2 regions of the Hydrogenophaga defluvii genome follow, and region 2 is predicted to be linked to the other one. Evidence: riboswitches for the same ligand, from Rfam matches in the RefSeq annotation. Region 2 holds a riboswitch; the other holds the start of a gene.
The links. Region 2 has a riboswitch for cobalamin ahead of ACFQU0_RS06645 (TonB-dependent receptor domain-containing protein). Riboswitches for the same ligand answer to the same signal wherever they lie in the genome.
Positions count from the first base shown of each region.

Region 1: linked by a shared signal. The riboswitch ahead of ACFQU0_RS20705 (TonB-dependent receptor domain-containing protein) and the one ahead of ACFQU0_RS06645 (TonB-dependent receptor domain-containing protein) in region 2 are both predicted to bind cobalamin.

Region 1 covers NZ_JBHTBZ010000088.1:10,803-13,940, reverse strand. The annotation lists gene dbpA (ATP-dependent RNA helicase DbpA) at 1-536, shown strand, start outside; partial or broken gene ACFQU0_RS20710 (YebC/PmpR family DNA-binding transcriptional regulator) at 573-1,283, shown strand; cobalamin riboswitch at 1,334-1,574, shown strand; gene ACFQU0_RS20705 (TonB-dependent receptor domain-containing protein) at 1,654-3,138, shown strand, end outside.
Region 2 covers NZ_JBHTBZ010000014.1:46,402-49,539, forward strand. The annotation lists gene ACFQU0_RS06625 (sulfite exporter TauE/SafE family protein) at 1-749, opposite strand, end outside; RNA gene ssrS (6S RNA) at 820-998, opposite strand; gene ACFQU0_RS06635 (cell division protein ZapA) at 1,024-1,377, opposite strand; gene ACFQU0_RS06640 (DUF904 domain-containing protein) at 1,389-1,607, opposite strand; cobalamin riboswitch at 1,645-1,897, shown strand; gene ACFQU0_RS06645 (TonB-dependent receptor domain-containing protein) at 1,976-3,138, shown strand, end outside.

The DNA.
Region 1 (3,138 bases), on a different contig from region 2:
ACCAGGTGCTGGTGCGTTTTGCCAACCGCAGCTGCTCGGTGCTGGTGGCCACCGACGTGGCCGCGCGTGGGCTGGACATTGCGAGCCTCGCCGCCGTCATCAACGTCGACGTGACGCCCGACCCCGAGGTGCACATCCACCGCATCGGCCGCACCGGGCGCGCCGGTGAAAGTGGCCTGGCGCTGAACCTGGCCAGCCTCGATGAAATGGGCGCGGTGGGCCGCATCGAACAACTGCAGAAGCAAGAGTCGGTGTGGCACCCGCTGGACGAGCTCAAGCCCACCGGCAGCGGCCCGCTGCTGGCGCCCATGGTCACCTTGCACATCCAGGGCGGGCGCAAGGAAAAAATCCGCCCCGGCGACGTGCTGGGCGCCCTCACCGCCGACCTGGGCTACACCCGCGAACAGGTGGGCAAGATCAACGTCAACGAGTGGTCCACCTACATCGCGGTGGACCGCGCCATCGCCGAGCAGGTGGCGAACCGGCTCAGCCGCATCAAGGGCAAAAACGTCAAGGCACGCCTGCTCGAAGACTGAAGCCCCAAACATTCATCACACACAAAGGTACGCAGCATGGGCGCGCAATGGAAAGCGAAACACAAGGACCTGGCGGCCAACGCCAAGGGGCGCTTGTTCGGCAAACTGGTCAAGGACATCATGATCGCGGCGCGCGATGGCGCCGACCCCAACGCCAACGCGCGCCTGCGCCTGGCGGTGGAGCAGGCCCGCAAGGCATCGATGCCCAAAGACACGCTGGACCGCGCGATCAAGAAAGGCGCGGGCCTCAGCGGTGAAGTCGTGCATTTCGAGCATGTGATCTACGAAGGGTTTGCCCCGCACCGCGTGCCGGTGATGGTGGAATGCCAGACCGACAACGTGAACCGCGCCGCCTCCGAGATGCGGGTGCTGTTCCGCAAGGGCCAACTGGGCACCTCGGGTTCTGTCGCCTGGGATTTTGACCACGTGGGCCTGATCGAAGCCGAACCGGCCACGCCCGGCGCCGACCCCGAACTGGCCGCGATCGAGGCCGGCGCGCAGGACTTCGAGCCCGCCGATGAGGACGGTGCAACCCTGTTCATCACCGCGCCCACCGACCTCGATCTGGTGGGCCGCGCCCTGCCCGCCCATGGCTTCAAGTTGCTGTCGTCCAAGCTGGGCTACCGGCCCAAGAACCCGGTCAGCGCCGCCAGTCTCACGCCCGCGCAACTGGACGAGGTGGAAAGTTTCCTGGCGGCGCTGGACGCCAACGAAGACGTGCAAAACGTGTTTGCGGGATTGGTCGGCCGACCTGTACTGCGGCACACATCGAACCAAGGCGAAGACAACGGCGCAGTGTTTACAATGCGCTCGTTGGTGCTCGCGGCCCGCCTCTTGGGCCGCAGTTCAACGGGAAGCTGGGGGGAACCGGCCTGTAACACAGGCCACTCCTAACCAGCGCTGCCCCCGCAACGGTAAGCGGACGGGGTGATCCTCACCCCCGCATCCCTCACTGCCACTGGCCGCCCGCAAGGCGACTGGGAAGGCGACGGATGTTGCTCCGCCAGCCCGGATACCGGCCAACAAGGGGGTGCCACGCCTGCATCGCAAGCGCGGCACCGTAAGGTCCATTCACCGTCGGGGAAGGCGGTGCGGACATCCTGGCTTGTTCTTGTTCATGAAAACCCGCTCTCTCCGCGCGCACCGTGCCGCGTGGGCCTTGGCCGCCTGTGCCTCACCGTTGTGCCACGCCCAAACCTCGGCCGAGGTCACTGTGGCCGCCCTGTCCGAAACCCTGGTCACCGCCACCCGCGTTGTGCAGCCGCTGACCGACGTGGTGGCCGACGTCACCCTGATTGACCGCGAGGCGTTGGAACGCAGCGGCGCCACCGGCATTGCCGACGTGCTGGCCCGCCAGCCCGGCATCACCATCGCCCGCAACGGTGGCCCTGGCGCCACCACCAGCGTGTTTGTGCGCGGGGCCGAAAGCCGCTTCACCACCGTGCTGGTGGACGGCGTGCGGGTGGACTCGCAATCCACCGGCGGCGCCACCTGGAACGCCATCCCGCTGGCGCAGATCGATCGCATCGAGATCGTCCGAGGTCCGGCCGCCGCGGTCTACGGCTCCGACGCCCTCGGTGGTGTCATCCAGATCTTTACCCGCCGGGGCGAAGCCGGCTTCAACCCGAGCGTGGGCATGGGGGTGGGCAGCCATGGCACGCGCCAGGTGGAGGCGGGCCTCAGTGGTCGCGAAGGCGCCTTCGACTACGCACTTTCGCTCAGCCGCGACAGCAGCCAGGGCTTCAACGTGCAGCCCAGTGGCAACCCCGACCGCGACGGGTATGAGCATGAGGCCCTCAGTGCGCGTCTGGGCTGGCAGCTCCACCGCGAACACCGGCTGGAAGCCACGACGCTGCACACCCGTCAGGACACGCAATACGACGCGTCCACCCCGGGCCGGGACGACCATGCCTTGCACCGGCTGAACACCCTGGGCCTGCAATGGCTGGCGCAATGGAGCCCCAGCCACAACAGCCGCCTGAGCGTGAACCGCAGCCGCGACCGCTACGAGACCCGACCTTCGCCCTACGTGACCGACACCCACATCACAAGCTACCTGCTGCACAACAGCTGGCATGCCGGCGGACAACAGTGGTCGGTGGACCTGGAGCGCCGCGAGGATGAGCTGGACAACGCCAGCACCACCCCCACTCGCACCCGTCGTTCGCAGGACGCGCTGGCCCTGGGCCACGGCCGCCGCTGGGATGGGCACAGCCTGCAGCTTAACCTGCGCCACGACCAGGACAGCGAGTTCGGCGGCAAGACCACCGGCAGCGCGGCCTACGCCTACGAGCTGTCGCCCCAGTGGCGCGCCAGCGCCTCGGCCGGCACGGCCTTCCGTGTGCCCACGCTGTACCAGCGCTTCAGCATCTACGGCACGCCGGACCTGAAGGCCGAGTCCGGCCGCAACATCGAGTTCGGACTGAAGCACGACACGCCCACGCGCCACTTCGCCGTGGTGGCCTACCGCAACCGGGTGGACAACCTCATCACCTATGTGAGCGGTCCCGGCAGCTGCGTCAACGGCACGGGCAGGCTACCCGGCTGCTACGGCAACACCGCGCGCGCGCAGTACCAGGGCGTCACCTTCAGCGGCGACCAG
Region 2 (3,138 bases):
TTGAGCTGTTTGACAGGCAAGGCGTGGGCCGCCTTGGCGCCCAGCGGGGCGGTCAGCACGCTGGCCGTGGCAATGACGGCGAGTGCCGGCAGGAAGATGTAGCCCAGTGACCCGGCGGGCAGCCCCTGAACCGAAGCCCCGGCCACCACATAGCCTGCCACGTTGGCCACGGCAATCGGGAAACCCAGCGCGGCGCTGGTGGCCACCGCGTTGTGGATGGCCACGTTGCACCAAGTCATGAACGGCACGCTGACAAAACCGCCGCCCGCACCCACCAGGCCCGAGAGAAAGCCGATCACGCCACCTGCGCCCACCAGGCCGCCCGTGCCCGGCAGCCCCCGGGTGGGCGCCGGCTTTTTGTCCAGCAGCATCTGGGTGCCGGAAAAGCCGACAAAGGCCGCAAACAGCAGCGCCAGCCAGGCGCCTTTGAGCACCGCGAACACGCCCAGGCTCGCCACCATGGCGCCCAGCACAATGCCCGGTGCCAGGCCCTTGACGATGTCCCAGCGCACGGCTCCGCGTTTGTGGTGGGCGCGCACACTGGAGACCGATGTGAAGATGATGGTGGCCATGGAGGTGGCAATGGCCATCTTGACCGACAACTCGGGCGCCACACCACGCGAACCCATGATGAAGGTGATGAAGGGCACCATGATCATGCCGCCCCCTATGCCCAACAGACCGGCCAGAAAACCGGTGCACAGGCCAAGCACGGCCAATTCGACGATGAGGATGGGGTCCAGGAGCATGGGGTGAAGGGAGGTGATGTTGAGCACACGCACGCTCAACTCACCATGCCGAACGCTCAACCGGAAAAAGAGGGTGTCTGCGGTGCCACCGGACCGGCATCCTGAACCGGGGTTCAGGTGGGCGAGGGCAGCAGGGCTTCGGGTTCGTCTGACGCGAGACGCTCACACCCACCATGCAATGTACCAAGCCCGGGCTCAATGAGCATTGGTTCAAGGAAATATAAAGCCCGGCACGCGCCGCAGACAATTGACATTGTAGGCCAGTCGGGCCGCATCAAAGCAGTTGGCCGTCGTTTTCCAGGGCTTGGTCGAGGCGACGCACCAATTGCATCAGACGCGCTTCCACGGCGGTCGATTCTGTCGCCTGTGCATCCGATTGCGCCGGGTCTTCCGTGTGGCCGAAGGAAGACGCGTTGAACGCCAGCGCCTCTTTCTGCGACAGCTCAAAAGCGATGTTCAGCGACGCCAAGACCGCAATACGGTCACGTGCCTTGACCTTGCCCGCGTCGCGGATGCGGCACATCGCCGCATCGACCTTTTCCACCGCATCGAGCAACGTCGCCTCGCCACCGTCTGGGCAGGCCAGCAAATAGCTGTTGCCCATGATCTGAACCTCGATCTGTTTCAGGCCGGGTTTGCTCATGCTTCGTCTTTCACACCGGGCGTTGGCAGGCGTTGGATCAGCAGATCGATGCGCTGGCGCGCCGCGCCCAGCCGCCCCTTGAGGGCGTCACGTTCCTGGGTCAGCGTACGCACCTGTTCGGCCAGCAAGGCGTTGGTGCGGCGCAGTTCCTCGTGTCGCAGCAGCAAGCGCTCGACGCGCTCGGCAATCTGATCGATGGGGTGGGTGGCAGCCATGTCGCCGCCATTGTAGGCGCCGCGCCCGGACCACGTGACTACAATCGGTAGCGTTGGTGCTCGCGGTGTGGCTCACATGCCGCAGTTCAACGGGAAGCTGGGGGATGGCCACCTGCACAGGTGGTGTCTAACCAGCGCTGCCCCCGCAACGGTAAGCGGACGAGAAAGTGGCTTCGCACAGCGGCCACGCCTCCGTTTCCTTCAACGCCACTGGTGGTCCACACGGCCCCTGGGAAGGCGAGGGGAATCGCTCCGCCAGCCCGGATACCGGCCAACAAGGTGGTGGTGCGCGCCCAGGTGTGCGCCGCCTTGACGTCCAGGCACCGTCGGGGAAGGCGGTGAGGACACCTTGATCGATGGACAACCCCATGCGTTCCCGCACCCCCGGCGCCCCCCTTGCCGCGCTGCCCCTGGCCTTGACCCTGGTTTGGCCCACCAGCTCCGCCCATGCACAGCAACAAATCGCGCAACTGCGCGAAACCGTGGTCACCGCCACGCGCGTGGCCCAACCCCTGATGGATGTGGTGGCCGATGTCACCGTGGTCGATCGCGAAGCCATTGAGCGCAGCGGCGCCGTGGGCCTGGCCGACGTGCTGGCGCGCCTGCCCGGCGTCGAGCTGGCCCGCACCGGCGGCCAGGCATCGGTCACGGGCGTGTTTGTGCGCGGGGCCGACCCGCGTTTCACCGCCGTCTTCATCGACGGCGTGCGGGTGGATTCGCAGTCCACCGGCGGTGTCACCTGGAACGCGGTGCCACTCGCGCAGATCGACCGCATCGAGCTGGTGCGTGGCCCGGCCGCCGCCGTGTACGGCTCCGATGCCGTGGGCGGCGTGTTGCAACTGTTCACCCGCAAGGGCGAGGCCGGTTTTGCACCCACTGCCTCGCTGGGCGTGGGCAGCCACGGTTTGGCCAGCGTCCAGCTGGGCCTCAGCGGCGGCAACGGCACGGTGGACTACGCCTTGTCGCTGGCGGGCGAACGCGCCAGTGGCTTCGATTCCCAACCCGGCGCCAACCCCGACAAGGACGGTCACCGCAACCGCTCGGCATCGGCACGCCTGGGCTGGCAGGTGGACGCGCGCCACCGGCTGGAAGCCACGGCCCTGACCAGCCATGTGAACAGCCAATACGACGGCTACATGCCCGACGTGGACGACCGCAGCGTGCACGACCTCAGCACCCTGGGTTTGAACTGGACGGCGCGTTGGTCCGACAGTTACCAGACGCGCGTGAGCAGCAGCCGCAGCCGCGACCGCTACGACAGCCTGCCCTTCAGCTTCCTCACCGCGACCGACATCACCAGTCACCTGTTCCACAACGAATGGCGCCTGGGCGCACAGGTGTTCACCGCCGCGCTGGAGCGCCGTGAAGACGAGTTGGACAACAGCAGCACCACGCCCACCATTTCAGGCCGCCATCAGGACGCGCTGGCGCTGGGCTATGGCTGGAATGCCGGGGCGCACGCCTTGCAGCTCAACGCCCGCCACGACAAGGACAGCGAGTTTGGCAACAAGACCACGGGCAGTGCCGCCTA